DNA from 2 places in the Clostridium hominis genome. Region 2 is predicted to be linked to the other one. Evidence: predicted binding sites of a transcription regulator. Region 2 holds the regulator's gene; the other holds the start of a gene.
What was found. The regulator CtsR, encoded in region 2, represses protease genes until heat stress. The targets are predictions, from matches to a motif close to AAGGTCAANNAAGGTCAAAT.
Positions count from the first base shown of each region.

Region 1: the regulator CtsR is predicted to act here: its motif matches at 1,895-1,914, upstream of clpB (ATP-dependent chaperone ClpB).

Region 1 covers NZ_JACOOO010000033.1:61,205-71,422, forward strand. Annotated here, with positions in the region: gene clpB (ATP-dependent chaperone ClpB) at 1-1,844, opposite strand, end outside; gene H8S20_RS14460 (helix-turn-helix domain-containing protein) at 2,083-4,143, shown strand; gene H8S20_RS14465 (helix-turn-helix domain-containing protein) at 4,463-5,722, opposite strand; gene H8S20_RS14470 (helix-turn-helix domain-containing protein) at 5,739-7,040, opposite strand; gene H8S20_RS14475 (YtxH domain-containing protein) at 7,195-7,359, opposite strand; gene H8S20_RS14480 (ribonuclease H1 domain-containing protein) at 7,433-8,050, opposite strand; gene H8S20_RS14485 (YkvA family protein) at 8,071-9,030, opposite strand; gene H8S20_RS14490 (N-acetylmuramoyl-L-alanine amidase family protein) at 9,274-9,963, opposite strand; gene H8S20_RS14495 (MetQ/NlpA family ABC transporter substrate-binding protein) at 10,157-10,218, opposite strand, start outside.
Region 2 covers NZ_JACOOO010000047.1:2,829-13,046, reverse strand. Annotated here, with positions in the region: gene H8S20_RS18630 (glutaredoxin family protein) at 1-76, shown strand, start outside; gene H8S20_RS18625 (NADP-dependent glyceraldehyde-3-phosphate dehydrogenase) at 183-1,640, opposite strand; gene H8S20_RS18620 (ATP-dependent Clp protease ATP-binding subunit) at 1,837-4,281, opposite strand; gene H8S20_RS18615 (CtsR family transcriptional regulator) at 4,361-4,816, opposite strand; gene H8S20_RS18610 (MBL fold metallo-hydrolase) at 5,003-5,632, shown strand; gene fdxA (4Fe-4S ferredoxin) at 5,669-5,839, opposite strand; gene H8S20_RS18600 (heavy-metal-associated domain-containing protein) at 5,935-6,141, opposite strand; gene H8S20_RS18595 (PSP1 domain-containing protein) at 6,152-7,057, opposite strand; gene H8S20_RS18590 (DNA polymerase III subunit delta') at 7,063-7,995, opposite strand; gene darA (cyclic di-AMP receptor DarA) at 8,023-8,352, opposite strand; gene H8S20_RS18580 (dTMP kinase) at 8,494-9,171, opposite strand; gene H8S20_RS18575 (sigma factor G inhibitor Gin) at 9,216-9,407, opposite strand; gene H8S20_RS18570 (zinc-binding metallopeptidase family protein) at 9,539-10,218, shown strand, end outside.

The DNA of each region.
Region 1 (10,218 bases), on a different contig from region 2:
CCAGTAGGCCCTAAGAAGATAAAAGAACCTATAGGTCTATTCTCATCTTTAAGTCCAGCTCTTGCTCGTAAAATAGCTGATGTTACGGAAGTAACGGCTTCCTCTTGACCTATTACTCTCTTACTCATTTCATCTTCTAATCTTAATAATTTTTCTCTTTCACCTTCTAAAAGATTACTTACAGGAATACCAGTCCATCTTGAAAGAATTTGTGATACTTCCTCTTCAGTAACTTCCTCTTTCAATAAAGCTCCTTCGTAATTTTCCTTTACTTCTACTTCCATAAGCTTTATAGCTTCTTCTAGCTTAGGTATATCACTATACTGAATCTGAGCTGCTTTATTATAATCATAAGCTCTTTGAGCTGCTTCAAGTTCTCCTCTTGCTGTATCAAGTTTAGACTTTAAATCCTTCAACTTTTCAATAGCTCCCTTTTCTCTTTCAAACTTAGCAGTCATTTCATCATTTTTAGCTTTAAGCTCTGCATACTCTTTTTCTAGTACCAAAAGTTTCTTTTTAGAACCTTCATCTTTTTCCCTTGATAATGCTTCTTTTTCTATTTCTATTTGAATAAGCTTTCTTCTAACTTCATCAAGCTCTGCTGGCAATGAATCAATTTCAGTTCTTATCATAGCCCCAGCTTCATCAATTAAATCTATAGCTTTATCTGGTAAATATCTATCTGAAATATATCTATCTGAAAGCTTTGCAGCAGCAACTATAGCCGAATCTTGGATTCTTACTCCATGATGAATTTCAAATCTTTCTTTTAAGCCTCTTAATATTGATATTGCATCTTCTACAGTTGGTTCATTAACTATAACAGGCTGAAATCTTCTTTCTAGAGCTTTATCTTTTTCAATATACTGTCTATACTCATCAAAAGTCGTAGCTCCTATACAGTGTAATTCCCCCCTAGCAAGCAATGGCTTAATTAAGTTACCTGCATCCATAGCACCATCTGTTTTGCCTGCTCCAACTATGGTATGAATTTCATCAATAAACAGAATTATTCTGCCTTCACTACTTTGAACTTCTTTTAAAACAGCCTTTAATCTTTCTTCAAATTCACCTCTATATTTAGCACCAGCAATTAAAGCTCCCATATCTAGCGAAAATATGATCTTATCTTTTAATCCTTCTGGTACATCTCCATTAACTATTCTATTAGCTAATCCTTCAACTATAGCTGTTTTACCTACTCCAGGTTCACCGATTAATACTGGATTATTCTTAGTCCTTCTAGAAAGTATTCTAACTGCCCTTCTTATTTCTTCATCTCTTCCTATTACAGGATCAAGCTTATGATTTCTTGCAAGTTCTACTAAATTTGTACCATACTTTGCTAAAGCATCATAAGTTCCTTCTGGATCTTGTGTATCTACTCTCTGACTTCCTCTCACCTCTGATAGAACCTTCATAAAACTATCTTTATTTACATTGTATTTTTCTAATATTCTCTTTGTTGACCCGTTTTTATCTACACCCATAATAGCTAACATTAAATGTTCTACACTTATATAAGAATCTTTAAAATCTTTAGCTATTGAATCTGCTTTTACTAAAACTTCTTCTACTTGTCTTGTTATATAAACTGATGAATTGTTAGCTCCCTCGCCAGTTACTTTAGGCATGTTACTTAAAGCCTGATCTATATCATACTTCATCATTTTTATATTTATTCCCATCTTAGTAAAGATGTTTGGTATTAATCCATCCTCTTGTTCTACTAGAGCAGAGAACAGATGAATTATTTCAATTTGTTGATGATTGTGCTTAACAGCCGTTAAATTAGCATCATTCAATGCTTGTTGTACTCTTAATGTCATTTTTTCAACGTTCATATTCTACTCACCTCATTTAATGTTTTTACCTTTAATAAAATAATAATACAAAAGTCAAAGAAAGTCAAAGTAAATTTATATATTTTTCATTTTTATTTTTTACCAATAAAATCATAATAATAATTAATATATTCATTTGTAACTATTCCATTAATATTTCTCCCCCTTTTGTTTTTATACCTAGTTATTGGTATAATAAGTATCATAATAAAAACTTATAAGAATCTGAGGTGAGATTTTGAGAAGGGAATTTATAAGTTATCCATTAGATTTACCAATTAAAGTATCATATTTTAATATTAGAAATTATCCAATACACTGGCATAATTCTATTGAAATCGTATATGTGATAAAAGGTTCCATAGAGATAACAATTGATTCTGATTCCTTTACTCTTAATGAAAAGGAAGTAGAAATTATAAATGTAGACGAGGCACATAAATTTTATAGCAAAGAAGATAATAAAATCTTAATTTTCAATATAGACCCAAGCTTTTTTGAAAAATATTATAAAGATATTAAAAATGTATTTTTCTATACAACATCTACATCTAATCAAGTTGGTGAGGAATATGATGAGCTTAAAGGGTTTTTAGCTAAACTTCTATGTGAATACGTTCAAAAACTTGAAGATTACGACGAGGAAATTGAAGATATTTTAATTAATTTACTATATCATTTAATAAATAATTTTCATTACTTAACTACTGAGAAAGAAGAGCTTAAGGAAAAAACAGAACAATTAGATAGGTATCATAGAATTTCAAAATATATATTCAATAATTATAATAATAATATTACCTTAAAAGATATTGCTAAAAAAGAATTTTTAAGTCCACACTATCTTTCTCACGAAATAAAATACGCAACCGGGTCTAGTTTTACAGACTTAATAAACCAAACTCGTGTTGAAGAATCAATAAAACTTTTATTAGATAGTGATATAAGTATTTCAGAAATTTCTGATGAAGTAGGTTTTTCCCATGTAAGATATTATAATAAAAACTTTAAAGAGTACTATAACTGTACTCCTCTTCAATATAGAAAGAAATTTTCTCTTACAGAAAAAGAATTTGAACTTGAAAAAGTTCTTTATCCTTTGCCTTTAAATGAATCATTAGAATCTTTATCTCATACTTTAGAAAAATATAATAGATATAACTTTGAAAATAAGTTATGGAATATTCATATAGATATGGATGAGACATTAAAGATATTTAATCCAGACTTTGGTCATATAATAAATATAGGTGAGGCTTTCGATTTATTAATTGAAGATAATAAAGATATACTAGAAGAAATACAAGATGAAATACATTTTGATTACGGTAGACTTGAAAAAATGTTTCATAACGATATGGGAGTATTTATAGATTCTGAATTTTATAATTGGAATAAAGCTAAGGCGGTTTTAGAATTTTTAACAGATATATCTCTAAAACCTTTAATCCTCTTAGATTCAATAGAGTATTCACTAGAAAAATATAAAAATATACTTACTAGTTTCATAGATTATTTTTCTCAAATAGATTATTTTGATATAGCTGATTTTTGCTTTCAATTTTCATCAGATTTATCTACAGATATTAAAGAGGGCTTAAAGTCATTTATAACTGATAATTATGATCTTGAAGTTCAAGAAGAAACATTTTTCTCAATAAACTCTTTAAACCCTATTTATGATACCGCATATATGTTACCATATATTATTCATAATACTGTTTTAAAAGAAAAGCATCTAAACTTTTTAAGGGCTTTTGATGTTTTAGAGAAAGCTATGAACATAACAAATGAGGTCTTTATCGGTGCTCCAGGCCTTATTAATGATATGGCAATAAAAAAACCTTCTTATTATGCTTATTATCTTTTAAGTAAATTAGGAAGTGAAATTGTATCAATTGACGATGGTTACATAGTAACTAAAAGCGATGATGAGTATGCAATACTTTTATATTCGCATGGAAATGATATAGATACATTAGCTAATTATGAAGATGTTTACTCAAGTAAGGGATTAAAAAAATCCTTTGAAAAGAAATTTTCTCTTAACATAGTAAACTTAAAAAATGATACTAGAATTACAACTTATGAAATTAACGAAAAGATAGGTTCATCTTATAATTATTGGCTATCTATGGGATCTCCAGATAGATTAAATAAAGAAGAAAAAGAGATTTTATATAAGGCCTCTTATCCTAAAATAGAATTTAAATATTCAAAAAAGAGTCTAGTTTTAAATATAATTACAGAATTAAAGGGGTACGGAGCTAAACTTATTGTTCTAAAAAACATAAAATAGCACATTAACAGTACATTTATATGTTATTTTTGTGTTTTCCATATATAACTTTTAAAGAATAATAACCTAATTGTACCTTTAAGTTGAACATCGATGTGAATATTTATGTTTAAGCCTTTCGTATATAATATAAATATAAAGAATTTTGAAAGGATGTTTTATATGAGAGGTTTATTCTTCAATTCAATGTTGTTAAGTGAATCAAAAAGCAAGTGGGCTCTATGGATTCAAATATATAATCTTTTTCACTAATTTTAATTGAATAATATTTTTTTGACATAATAAAGGGCTATTCAACTGAGTAGCCCTTATTTTAATATTAATTTTTCTCCAAATTCATTGCTAAAGTAAAATATTTTATAGCTTCTCTAGGCTCTCCTATATTATAATATAGCTCTGCCATTTCAGTATATCTTTTATATGTATCTTCATCATTAGCAGACTTTAAAAAGTAATCAGTAGAAATATTCATATATGTTTCTGCCTGCCTATATAATCCTTGTCTTTGTAAAATCATACCTTTTAAATAATATGCTCTCTCAATTAAACTTGTATCCTCGGAGCAAATAGACAGATTTAAGGCTTTATCTATCATTTCATCTGCTATTTCATATTCCTTATAAGTATAGAAAGTTTCAACACAATCTATTAAAACATCTATGTATTCATTACTTTCACCTTCACAGGATATTTTCATTGCATCTAATGTCTCTTGTTTCCCATTTTCAGCATTTCCAACTTGATAATAATATCTACCTATCCTTGACTTAATCTTAGATAAATAACTTCTATCACTTTCTAAGTATTCATAAGAAAGTTTAATATATTTCTCTGTATTAATGCTATATGATAATATACTAAGACATGCAAAAATATGATAAATAAGCCCCTTTAAAATTATGTCTTCTATGTATTCTATCTTATTAATAATATTTCCAACTAACGAATAAGATTTTTCTATTTCACCAATTTCCATATAACAAATACCTTGATTAAAAGATGCACGTATATAGTCATCACTATCTGAAAGATTATCTTCTTTTAACATTTCAAGTATTTTATCATAATAATTTATAGCCTCATAATATTCTTTTATTGTCATAAAAAATGTAGCCATATCCTTATAATAAATCAGTGTATTTTCTCTTATTTCATTTTTTATATATATTTCATAGTATTGAGATATTATTAATTGCATAAATTCTAAGTTATTATTATTTTTAAATAGTAAAAATAATTTATGTATAATTATAAAAGCTAAGTCATAATACTCATACTTCACCGAATAATCAAGTATATATTTAATTAAATCATATAATTCTTCTTTAGGTAAGTTACCTTTATCAATTACTTTTATATTTTCTTCTATTTGTCCCCTTATATCTTGAACTAAGTAGTCATAATTTACTTTTAACTTTTCTGCAATGTATCTCAGTGTATTTTCATCAGCTTTAATCTTTCCATTTTCAATACAACTCATTTTAGAAATTGATATTTTATCTCCACATAACTCTTTTAAAGTTATGCCTTCGTATATTCTTGCTCTTCTTATCTTGTCTCCTGTTGATAATATTTCCATTGCTACCCCCAGTAAATTAATTATTCAAAACGCCTAGCTCTTTCAATATATTTACACCTTGATCTAAATATTTAGCTGCTTCACTATCTTTTTTCCAATCAATATAGAATTTCCCTATCATAATAGCAACTTGTGCAGCCTTCTTTGACAATCCATTTGCTTTAGCTAAATTGAATGTATCTATAAGTATATTTTCCGCCTCTTTATACATCTCTTTTATAGTATATACCCTGTACCATAAAAGATTATATTCAATAACATTTTCAATAACATTTTCATCTATTACACGATTAATTTCCTTAAGAGTAATTTCACATTTTTCCATATTCTTAAGCTTTATATAGTTTTCGCATATATTAAATAATGTCTCAACTACTCTTTGATCTCTATTTCTCATTCTTAACTCTTTAGCTCTTTCTAAATGCTTAAATGATTCTTCAAAGTTTTCAAATTCATAAAACAATTTACCTAAATTATTTTCAATGTGCGCTATATGATTACCTTTATTAAGTTCTCTATATACCTCCAATGCTTTCTTAGAATACTTTATAGCATTTGATAAATCACCATTTTCGCTATATTTTTCTGATATACCAAGAAGTGTTTTGGCATATCCCTCCTCATCATATACCTGCTCAAATTTTTCTTTTGCAAGGAATGAATAATTCATAGCTTTTGATATGTTATCTATTTTAAAATATGCTTCTGCCATTTGATAATATATCTCTCCTAGCAATAAATCATTTCCTATTTCATTATCTAAATAAACTTTTTCAGCTTGTCTTAAATAACTAGTTGCAGAATGATATGCCTTTAACTTTAGAGTAATCTTCCCTAAATTAAGGAATGTATTAGTTACTTCCTCATATTTATTATTTTTTATAAATATAACATTTGCCGAAAGATATATTTGTTGAGCTAGAGCTAACTCTCCATTTTTCATAGCCACATTAGCTCTAATATATAAATTCTTTGCTTTTCTATATTCTAATCCAAATTTTTCAGCATAATATAACGCATTTTCAATGTATTTTTCTGCACTTACAAAATCTCCACTTAATACATATGATTCTGCAGTTCCTTCATAAAAAACACAAATTTTCTCTGCTTGACTTTCTTCTGACTCCATAAGATACTCAACAGAAGTTTGAAGATTCTCTGCTAAATACTCTAATAAATCCATAGATGGATTGGACCTTCCTGACTCTACTAAACTTATTTGACCTGGAGTAATTCTATTTGCCGCCAAATCTTTTAGCGTCATATTTAATTCTTTTCTTTTCCTTTTTATCTTTTCTCCTAATGAAAGAATCTCCATATTCTACTCTTCCCTCTTCTTTTTACAATTTATTGTAATTTTCAAAAAAATCTTTAATTATTTTTAATTATATCATAATTTTATTCAAAAAAGTATATATTTTATTCCACTTATAAGAAAACTGTTATGAAAAATATTCATAACAGTTTTTATACTATTTTATATAATGTAATACATTATCATATGCATCCCCTACCATACAACACATTTTCTTTCCAGTTCTTCTTACAGCTCTTTGAGTCTTTCTATCAAGCTGTGGTAAAATAACAATAGCAGCAGCTGCTCCTACTACAATTCCGGTTGCAAATCTCTTAAACATATTAATACACCTCTCTTAATAACTTTATTAATATTATTATGTGTATTTTTTGTTATTCTAAACGTGTTAAAATTTATTTACTTAAAGCTTCCTTTGCAAGCATATCTGCCATATCATTGTACTTATCACCACTATGCCCTTTAATTTTTTTAAATTTTATATCAATAAAATTCATTTTTTCTTGCATAAACTTATTATAATCTTGAGTTATTCTATTATTTCTCTTCCATGTACCTATCGCCCAAGATTCAACGCCTTGATAATCATAAGCTATAGTAACTTCTTTGTAACCTTTATCTAAAGCAAATTCTACAGCTTTTTGTGCTCCAAGTACTTCTCCCGAAACATTTCTAAGTGCAATAGCCTCCTCATCAAAGCCTTTACCATTATCTTTGTGTATAACCTCTCCATCCTCTACTGCAACTAGTCCAAATGAATAATTTCCTTTTTCTATCATAAAGCTTCCATCTACATATATACATAATCCTTCATTGCAATTCTCATCTTTTTTAACTGTGCTTACAGATTTTACTTCTGCATTCAATGCAATAAAATCTATAGCTTCTTTTTCTGAAGTAAAACTTTTGTAGATAGCACCTTTAAACCCTATAACTTCCTTTTTACATTCATCCCAAGAATTAAAAATTTTAGGCGCTCCTGATTTTCCTCTATAAACCGCGTAATATTTCAAACTTTATCTTCCTTTCATTACTAAACAGATAAAACTTCTTCAACAAACTCATATAAAGTTTCAACATTTTGAGCTGCTGTAAAGTTTGTTATATATTCTATTAAATTTTTTATTACTAATATTATATCATTTTTACCTTGCCAATTTTCTAAAATTATATGCAAGGGAACATCTTTTACAATTCTATTTAAAGCAAAAAATGCAACTGCTAATTCATCTATTTTACCTATAAACGGTATCTTATCTGGAATTATATCTGTAGGTACAACTATATAAGCTATAGATCCAGATATTATTAACTTCGTCTTAAGTGATACTCTATTATCCTTTAACAATCTTGTTAATAAAGCTGCTATATCAGGTATTACAAAAATATAATCAGAATACTTCTTAACTTTTTCAGGAAGCTTTTCTGATAATTTTTCTCTTCCAACTGTATATATATCTTCAGTCTTACCTCTTTCCTCAGCTTCTCTTAATTCCTCTTCATTTTCCTCTTCCTTGAATAGCTTAACTTCCTTTTTAAGCTCTCCCCCTAAGGAAATAGAAACATTATTAACTCCAACAACTAACTTATCATCTAATAATCTTAAGTCATTTATCGCAAAATCTATATAAGGAACATCCTTTAATATATATTTATATTGAATATTAACCTTACCTTCATTATAAGTTATTCCTTTATCAGCAAAAGACTTTAATACATACTTTAATGCTATTTTTCTAAAGAATGATGCTATTCCTATATTTAACACCTTAAATTTGCATATTTCCCCTTGAATCATATCATTATCTGCTGAATTAACTCTTAATCCGCATTCAAAATCAATAGATAATCCTTTTTTAAAATTACCTTTTATAAGTATACAATCAGATATTTCTATACTATTTACAGTTAATCCTTCAACTGATACGAAATCATTTAATATGCTTAAAAGGTCTTCTCCTGTTAATCCAACAGCTACATTTGTTATATTCATTATTTTAGCCCTCTCCCCTAAATTCAATCTATTTTTCAAACAATTAAAATCTTACTTTAAAGTATACTTCATTTACTTCTATTTTTAAAGCTTGTCTTTATTCTTTGATAAAGTTGTACATAAGTTTAAAAATGTAACTCCCTAAAAAAATAAAAAAGGTCTTTAGCCTAGAAAATATTTTCTAATCTTCTAAAGACCTTTTTGTATTAATTTTCATATCTCATTCTATTTATATAACAAGAATCACTTTCCATTATAAGGTACTACATGCGCTCTCTTAAACCCTCTTTTGTGCATATCTACCATTACATCAATAGCTTCATTGTAATCTTTATAATATCCAATACATACTCTCCAAGCTCTTTGCTGTGTCTCTTTTGGCTCAGTAACTGGAGTAAGTAATAACACCTTATCTACAATTGCCAAACATGCTTTTGCCACCATACGCCCATAACTTTTGCTATCAAATTTCTCCTCTACCTCAGCATTACTTAAGTACTCTCCATAAACTATAACTGACATAATAGAAACGTTATCATATTTTTTGCTCTCATCTTTCAACACTCCTTTTTCATCTGTTCCTAAATCACATAGTATTTCTTCACTTATAAGCTTTGCTAGCCTCTTATTATCATAGTTATCTTTACTATAAAACACCTGAACTCCTTTTGTACTTGTATCTATATGAGAATTCATATGAAAACTTACAAAAAACCTTCCATTATTTTTATCAGCTATGCTTAAACGTTCTTCTAAGGATAAATAAGTATCATCTTCCCTAGTCAGTATTACTTTTTCGCCATTTCTCTCTAAGTGTTTTTTAGCTTCTAATACTGCTTCTAATACTATATCTGATTCTTTTCTACCAAGCGTTCTTCCAATAATACCTGTGTCATTTCCACCATGACTTGCATCTAAAATCCAAACAGCCATGTTGTCATATCTCCTTTGAAACAATGCTATATATTTAATATATTAACTCTAAGATGCCTTTGTGATTAATTAATAGTTAAATTAATAATAAATGAATAAAGCCAGCAAAACTGCCGGCTTCAAATAATATTCTTAAAACTTCTTCTTAAGTTTTAAATGTAATTTTTATTTCTAACTATTAATTATTCCTTGATTAAAATACTGGAACAACTGCACCTTTATATTTTTCATTTATAAAATCTCTTACTTTATCAG
Region 2 (10,218 bases):
CCCTGTTCTAGATGTAAACGGAACTATAATAATAGGTTTTGATAAACCTGCTATCGATACAGCTCTTAACATCTAATTATTAGCTTAATTTTATAATTAAGTATTATAAAATTAAAATTTTTCTACAATGTATCAAAGCCAGCATATTGCTGGCTTTTTTCATTAATTTTAATTCTTAATTCTCATTTTAAATTAATTATCGTTCCCTTCAACCTAGACATAGCTTCAATTGAATATTTAATTCCTTGAGTACCTATTCCAGATGCTTTTACTCCTGAGAATGGGAAATGATCTGGCCCTCTTTCTGGTTTATTATTAATTTGAACAGTACCAACCTCTAACTTCTTTGCTATATAAAAGGCTTCATCAATATTTTTAGTAAATACAGACGCTTGCAATCCATATTCAGACTCATTTGCTATCTTTATAGCTTCCTCTTTATCCTTTACTCTAATAATAGGTAATACCGGCCCAAAAGGCTCTTCCCATGCTAATCTCATATCTTCTGTAACAAAATCAAATAAAGTTGGATAAATAATATTTCCGTCTCTCTTTCCTCCAACTAATAAATGTGCGCCTTTTTCTCGTGCATCATCTATTAACTCCCAAACAAAGTCAGCGGATTTATTATCTATTAACGGAGTTATGGTTACACCTTCATCAGTTGGATTCCCAACCTTAAGCTCTAATACGTGTTTCTTAATCTTTTCTGCTAATTCATCAGCTACTTTATCAATTACTAATATTCTTTTAACAGCAGTACACCTTTGTCCTGAATAAGAATATGCTCCAGCCACTATATTGGAGGCTGCTAAGTCAAGATCTGCATCCTCTAATACAATTGCTGCATCTTTTCCTCCTAACTCCATCAACAAAGGAACCATACTTGTTATACTTGCTATTCGCATTCCAATCTCAGTACTTCCTGTAAAGTTTATAAAATCTATCTCTGGATGAGTAACTATATAATCGCCTATTTCACTACCTCTTCCTGTTACCGTATTTAAGACTCCTGCCGGAATTCCTGCCTCTTCAAATACTTTTGCTAAATATAATCCACAAAGACTACCTTGAGTAGCAGGTTTTAAAACCACAGTATTACCGGCTATTAATGCTGGTGCAATTTTTGATGCAGATAAGTTTATAGGATAATTAAATGGAGATATTGCAAGTACTACTCCCATAGACTCTCTAGTTACAACAGATATCTTACTTCTATCAAACCCTGGAAAGCTATCGCTTGCTATAGTTTCTCCAAATATATTTTTAGCTGTATCTGCAGTAAATCTTATATAATCAGCGGTTCTATTAATTTCAGATTCGGCACTTTTTTTATCTTTGGCAATTTCCCTTATGAGAATATCACTTAAATCATTTATTCTTTCCTGCAATATATCAGCAGCTTTATAAAGAATTTTTGCTTTTTCATTTATAGGAATATCCCTCCACTGGTTATGAGCCTTTTGTGCTGCCACAATCACTTCATTTACCTCATCCTTTGTCATTGCTGGAACCTTTCCAACTATTTTCCCATCTGTTGGTGATTTAATGTCAATAAAGTTCCCACTCTTACTATCACACCACTGACCATTGATTAAATTTCTGAACTTTCTCTCTTGCCCAATCAAATTACTAAACATATACTTTCCTTCCTCCATATTAATCTCTTATTTATTTTCCCCTACATATTTTACTTTTATAATAATTCTATGTTTAATAATTTAGCCACAAAAAAGAAGCCTAAATTTATATTTAAGCTTCTTTTACTTTTCACATTAATATTAAATCTCCATATTTAACCAATCTTATCTACAAAATTTATATATTAAATATGATTTACTCTTTATTTACAGCAAACTCAATTCCTTCTTCATTACATTGAATTAGAAGTTTATCTCCATCAACAATATCACCTTTAATTATTTCATCACTTAATTTATCTTCTATTTCTCGCGTAATTATTCTTCTTAAAGGCCTTGCACCAAAATCTTTTTCTTTATTTTTCTCAGCAATAAATTTGCTTAAGTCTTTATCATAGTCGATAAATATATTTTTTTCCTTTAATCTTCCCATTGTTTCACTTATCATAATATCAACTATTTTTAATATACTTTCTTCATTTAGTTGATTAAAGATTATTATTTCATCTAATCTATTTAAAAATTCTGGTCTAAATTCTTTTTTCAATGCACTTTGAATTACTTCGTTCATTTTTTCATATTCTGCTTTACCATTATCTTGATTTGATGCAAATCCAACTTGTTTTTGCTTTTTAATATTTTCAGCACCTACATTGGAAGTCATTATAATTATAGTATTCTTAAAATTAATCATTTTCCCTTTACTATCTGTTAATCTTCCATCCTCCATAATTTGAAGTAAAATATTAAATATATCTGGATGTGCCTTTTCAATTTCGTCTAATAATACGACAGAATAAGGTTTTCTTCTAACAGCCTCTGATAGTTGCCCACCTTCATCATATCCTATATATCCTGGTGGTGATCCTATAAGTCTTGAAACTGAATGCTTCTCCATATATTCTGACATATCTAATCGTATAAGATTATTCATATTACCAAACATAGATTCAGCTAAAGCTTTTGATAACTCTGTCTTTCCAACTCCTGTTGGTCCACAGAATATAAAAGTTCCTATAGGCCTATTAGGATCCTTAAGTCCAATTCTTGCTCTCTTTACAGCTCTTGATATAGCACTTATTGCATCATCTTGACCGATAACCTTCTCTTTTAATATATCTTCTAAATGTATAAGTCTATCTGATTCCTTTTCTGTAAGTCGTGCTATAGGAACCTTAGTCCAAGTTGATACTACTTTAGCTACATCTTCTTCATCTACAAGATAAACTTCAGAACAATTCTTTGTGTTCCATCTATTTTGAATTTCATAAAACTCGTCTCTTAACTGCTTTTCTTTATCTCTTAGATTAGCAGCTTTTTCAAAATCTTGATTTTTTATGGCATCCTCTTTTTCATTTATAGCTTTTTCTATAGCTACTTCTTTTTCCTTTATTTCAGGTGGCAATGTTAGCTTAGATATTCTTACCTTTGCTGCCGCTTCATCAATTAAGTCTATTGCCTTATCTGGCATATACCTATCATTTATATATCTTTCTCCTAAACTAACTGCCATTTTTAATGCTTCGTCGGTTATCTTAACTTTGTGATGTGCTTCATATTTATCTCTTAGTCCAAATAATATCTGTAAAGTATCCTCTGGAGATGGCTCATCAATATTTACTGGTTGAAATCTTCTTTCTAATGCTGCATCTTTTTCTATATGCTTTCTATACTCATCTATAGTAGTTGCACCAATACACTTTATTTCCCCTCTTGCTAATGCAGGTTTTAAAATATTAGATGCGTCTATTGCCCCTTCAGCTCCTCCAGCTCCAACTATAGTGTGTATTTCATCTATAAATACAATTATGTCCTCTTCCTGACGTAATTCAGCCATAATTTTCTTTAATCTATCTTCAAATTCTCCTCTATATTTAGCCCCAGCAACCATAGCAGTTATATCTAAAGTTAAAATCCTTTTATCTTTTAGACTTTCTGGAATATCACCTAAAATTATTCTTTGAGCTAATCCTTCTATTACTGCAGTCTTTCCAACACCTGGTTCACCAATTAAACATGGATTATTTTTAACTCTTCTACATAAAATCTCTAAAACTCTTTGTGTCTCACTATCTCTTCCTACGACAGGATCCAATTTTTGATCCTTTGCTAATTGAGTTAAATCTCTGCTGTATTGATCTAACATAGGTGTTTTATTACTCTTCTTTTCTTTTGAAGGAGTCTTTTTAACTTCTTTTAATTCACTTCCCGTGATATATTTCTCTACATCATCTTTCATTGAGTTAATATCAGCTTTACAACTTGTAAGTATTGCATAAGCTACACCTTCACCATCGTTAATTAAAGATAATAAAATATGCTCTGGAGTAATAAAATTTTGACCATATTTTCTTGCTACCTCTAAGCTATCATCAAATAATCTTTTTGTTCTAGGAGTTAATAATATATCTCCTGATAATATCTCTTCATCTCCAAAGCCTAAATACTCTTCTGTAAGACTTCTAACCTTATCTATAGTTAATCCTTTAGTAGTTAATAATTGACTAGCATACCCATTTTCTTTTAATATCCCTAAAAGTACATGTTCAGTTCCTATATACCCATGCTTAAACTTTTGAGACTCTTGCTGTGCTTCTATCAGAACTATTTGTGCTCTTTCAGTAAACCTCCCAAATATCATTCTTATACCTCCATACCCTAGGTTATAATTTATATAAAATTTAATTAATTAACTATTAAATTTAAATTTATATTAATTACTATGATAAAATAACAGCCATCATACCCCTTAATATATCTGCTCTAACTTTATTTTTATCTTCCACTGATGTTAAATTCCTATCGTTAACAGACATTTTTATAAGCTCACATTCCCTTTCAGTTACTAAGCTTAATTCTAATAAGTAGTGAACTAAAGATAATGCTCCTTGATAAGTAATACTTCTACCAATAGATTCGTTAAGCATCATAGCAATTTTTTCATTATTATCATGTGATATTTTCTTAATTACTATATACCCGCCTCCGCCTCTTCTACTCTCTATAATATAACCTCTTTCATGGCTAAACCTAGTAGTCAATACGTAGTTGATTTGTGATGGGGCACAATTAAATTTATCAGCTAAATCGTTTCTCTGAATTATTATTTCCTTGCTACTTTTCTCTTCTAGCATATTATTTATAAATTCAGCTATAACATCTGATATTCTTGCCATAAAAACACCTTCCTAAACATCTTTGACTTTCTTTGACTTTAATTATATACAAATATTTTTTAAGTGTCTATCTTTAAAGTTTTCCCTTTTAAATAAAATTCATTTAATTTCTGTAATATTTAGGTTTTATTTAGTCAATACTCTTAAAATATAGATGTTAAACAAGATTTTAGGATGTGATAACAAGTGCAGATTAAATGGCTAGGAAATAGTACTTTTTTAATAAAAACATCTTTATCAAAAAAAATTCTTATAGACCCCTTTACTCCATTAGAACTTTTAGATTTAGATACTACTGTTGATATAATAACATTTAGCAAGGATTTTCATAAAATAAGTAACTTTGATTTAAGTAAATATGGTGCTAAGATAGTCACACGTGATGAAATTTATAGTGAAAATAATATTAAGATTAAAGGTTATTTATCATATAGTGATGCTGTTGAAGGATTAAAACGTGGTAAAAACTATATATACCTTTATGAAATAGATGGGTTAAGACTATGTCACCTTGGCTATTTAGGACATTTTCTTAATGCTGAAATAATAAATACATTGAAAAATGTAGATGTTCTATTTCTTCCTATTGGTGGAAATATCTGTTTAAATGGTAGTGAAAGTTATAAATTATCAGAGCTACTTACTCCTAAATATATTATACCAATGTGCTATAAATGTGATAATTGTGATTTTTATTTTAATGGTCCCTTAGACTATATATCTAAATGCAAAAATATTTTTAACACAAATACTTCTGAAATTAATATTAAAGATTTTCCTAATAATACACCGTTAACTGTGCTTTTAAAGCATTAAAAAAAGAGTCACCACTTTGGTGACCCTTTCAATCAACTATTCAGCTACTGGTGCTCCAACTGGACAAACATTTGCACAGTTTCCGCAATCGATACAAGTATCTGCATCTATAACGAATTGAGTATCTCCTTGGCTAATAGCGTTAACTGGACATTCAGCTGCACAAGCTCCACAGTTTACGCATGAGTCTTCTATTACGTATGCCATTAAAAAAACCCCCTCACTTATTAAATTTCATCTCTATTGTATCATAGTCAATATTTTTTTCAAAGTATTTTTAATACATGACATAAAGTTTGACACTAACTCTCGATCATATATCCCGCCATTTCAATAAGATTTATAATATCTTCTGATGTTATTGTTAAATTATCATACACTATTTGAACTTCTTTTTTAACTTTATTTATTTCGCAAGCTACTATACCTTCTTCATTTGTGAGTATATTTCTAATAGTTGTTATATCAGCAGACTTATTTAAATTATAAATTCTTATTGATATTTTCATAATCTCCTCCTTAGTTGTCTTTAATTAATGCCTTAATGAATTTTTTATCTTCTTCAGAACTTATCTCTAACTTAATATCTGAATCATCTACTGAATCTTCATAATTGCCTTCTATTAATTCGATATTATCTATATTAAAGTCATTAATTACTTCTTCTCCAGCTCTCTTATATTTTACTCTTACTGTTTCCTTAACAGTATTATTACTTATAACTTCTCCTGTTCCCTCCTCAGTTTTGACTATTGAACCAACCTGAGGCATTCTCTTTCTAATATCTTCATATGTACTTTGCTCATAATTTAAACAACACATAAGACGTCCGCATATCCCTGATATCTTTGTTGGATTTAGAGATAAATTTTGTTCTTTAGCCATCTTTATAGAAACTGATGCAAAATCACCTAAAAATGATGAGCAACACATAGGTCTTCCACAAGGTCCTAATCCACCTAGCATCTTAGCTTCATCTCTAACTCCTATTTGTCTTAACTCAATACGTGTTTTAAATATAGTAGCTAAATCCTTAACTAACTCTCTAAAATCTACTCTTCCATCTGCAGTAAAGTAGAATATAACTTTATTATTATCAAATGTGTACTCTACATCGATAAGCTTCATTGTTAAATTATGTTCTTGAATCTTATTAAAGCATATATTAAAAGCTTCTTCTTCTTTAGCTTTATTATCAAAATGCTTATCTATATCTTCTTGTGAAGCTATTCTAATAACACTCTTAAGTGGTGCTACTATATCTTCTTCTCTTACTTCCTTTATTCCAATTACACATTCACCAAATTCTATTCCTCTAGCTGTTTCTACAACTACATAATTACCTTTTTCTATTTTTAAATCAGTTGGATCAAAATAATATATCTTTCCTGCCTTTTTAAATCTCACTCCTACGACTTTTATCATCCTTTTTAAACCTCCAAAAAGCTCATAAGCATAACCCTTATAGTTATTGCCCAATTGACATTACTTTTAATGTTTCTTCTAGCTTCTTCAATACTACTTATTAAATTATTTAGCTTTCTAAAGGACATTTCTCTAGTAAGCTCTTTTATTTCATTTATCTTATCACTATTTATAATTAGATTTTCGTTTTCTATTTCCTTATGTATTAATATGTCTCTTATGAAATCCCCAATTATACTTAGCACTTCTTCTTTATCTCCTTTATAAGAATTTAAAACTTCTTCTTCTTCTAAAAGAGCTTCGGGATCATTTTTTGTTATTTTAATTAATAACATTATAACTTTATCTCTTAATTCTTTAAGCTTATCATCATTAAGATATCTATCTATTCTTCCAGGAATTCCTGAACTAAATGCTATAGCTGCCTTCGTTTCTGGTGCATTTTTATCATAGCCTTTTATTTCAACATACTCGTATAATTCTTCTTTTGATAATGGCGTTAATTTAAATATTTCACATCTAGACTTTATAGTATCTAGAACCAACTCTAAACTTTCACATAGTATTATTATGTAAACCCCTAAAGGAGGTTCCTCTATAGTTTTTAATAATGCATTTTGAGCTTGAACTGTAAGTTTATTACCTTCATGAATAATAATTACCTTCTTATCTCCCTCAAAAGGCTTTTTTTGAACTTCCTCTATAATACCTCTTACGTCATCTACTCCAAAAGAAGTTTTTTCAGGCTTATAATTTATAATATCTACATATTCCCTATCTAAGTCGCCTTTTAATATTAGTTTAGCTAGATTTAAAGCTAGGACGCTCTTTCCTATTCCATCCTCACCACAAATAAGGTGTGCATGAGAAAGAGTTCCATTTGAACATCGCTTGTTGAAATTTATAATTAAGTCTTTGTACCCAATAAACTTTCTCATACTCACGCCTCTTTTTCATTTATAAATTTATACTTTAATAAATTGGTCTACATCTAATACAAAGATAGTAGCTCCTCCTACTTCCACTTCCATAGGATATGGCATATACATACCTGTTCCATTAGACATAGTAGTTGGAGTTGGTATTATTTCTTTTCTCATCTTACAAACATCTTCAACTACTTTAACTACATCAGTAACTTTCTCTTTTTCTACACCTATCATTAATGTTGTGTTACCAGATTTTAAGAAACCTCCAGTAGTCGCTAATTTAGTAACCCTGAAACCTTTATCGTTAAGTTCTTCAATTAAATCTAATGCGTCATCATCTTGTACTATTGCTATTACTAACTTCATAAAATTACCTCCACTCAATATATTTCCCTTTTATATTATTTTATCATATTATTTAAGTGTTTTAATACTTTTTATGTTAGTTTTACGCAAAATATATCTATAATTTTACAATAGTTTAATTTGTAAGTCTCTTCTAACTTTTTAGATTGTTTCTTTCACCTTCTTGTATATCTCTTCATGGATATCATCAATAGTTCTTAATGCTGTTCCTTCAGTACATTTAACTTTATTCCAGCTATATTTATCCGCAATCTTTAGTGAATTATTATATGAATTTACTAAGTACTCTTCATTGCTTTCATGAATATCCTTTTCTTCTTCACCGGTTATCTTGTTCAATCTATTTTTCATTAACTGTTGACTTACCATAGGATCTACATCTAGGAATATAACTTGATCTGGTTCTGGTATACCATATAAGTTAAATTCTAAGTCCCATAACCAGTTTAAAAATTTCTCTTTTTCTTCTTCATCCATTTTAGCTGCTTGATGTACCATGTTTGAAGTAGTATATCTATCTGATATTATTATTCCGCCTTCATTATAGAAATTTTCCCACTTTGTTTTAAAAGATGCATATCTATCAGCAGCATAGAAAGTTGATGCTACATAAGGACTAACATCATTAGGATTACTTCCGAAGTCACCTCTTAAATACATCTTTACTAACGCAGAAGATTCGCTATCGTAATCTGGAAAAGTTATTTTCATACAATTATAACCTTCATTAATAAGTCTTTCATATAACTTTTTAGATTGAGTTGCTTTTCCGCTAGCATCTGATCCTGACTCTATAATAATTAATTTACCTTTACCCATAAATAAGCCCACCTTTCAAGTATGTAGGGTATATTACTTAACTTCTAAAATAATATATCTTTTATTTTGTTTTTCATATCTTCATATTGCTTATCATCAAACTCTTCATTAGTGATGCTATTTACACAATTATCACATATGAAACTTTTTATAATCATTATACCATCATAATGAGCCTCACCACAAATTTTACAATATCTTTTCTTTTTTACGATTATTTCTTTGTTATTAATCATTTTAACCCCTCCCTATCTAATATTAAATTTTGGACAAGAATTAATATTTTTATACTTTAATCTAAAAAAGCTATAAAATAAATATTTTATGGGAAAATAATATTAAAACTTTAAAATGGAGGAATCACTAAATGAACCAAGAAATGATTTCTTATTTATCTACATGTTATGATGAATTACATGACCTAAACCAAAAGTTATATGATAATCCTGAAGATAGCTATAAGGAATTCTCTGCCTGTGATTCTATATGTAATTTATTAGAATCACATGGGTTTGATGTGAAAAAGAATTTTCTTGATTTAGAAACATCTTTTTATGCTTCAAAAGGAAATACTTATCCTAAGATATGCTTTTTATGTGAGTATGATGCTGTCCCCGGAGAAGGACATTTAACTGGGCATAATTTATTAACCACTATATCCTTAGGAGCTTCCTTAGCCCTTTCTAAGGTTATTGAGAATATAGGTGGAACTGCTATAGTAATTGGCTGCCCAGGTGAATATCGTGGTGGTACAAAATCCATCATGGTTAAACAAGGAGTTTTTGAAGATATCGATGCGGTATTAGTAGCACATCCTGATGTAACAACCAATGAAAGTGGTACTTCTGCTGCCATAGTCCCTTTAAAAATCAAATTATTAGGCAATAGTGGTTTAAGCTTTTTAAACAACGATACTTATACATCTTTAGATGGTATATTATTAACTTTTAATATCCTAAATTCTATATTAAAAGGATTCCCTAAAGATGTTGAGGTTAATTCAATACTATCTCAAGGTGGCTTTACTCCACTTCTACTTCCAATGGA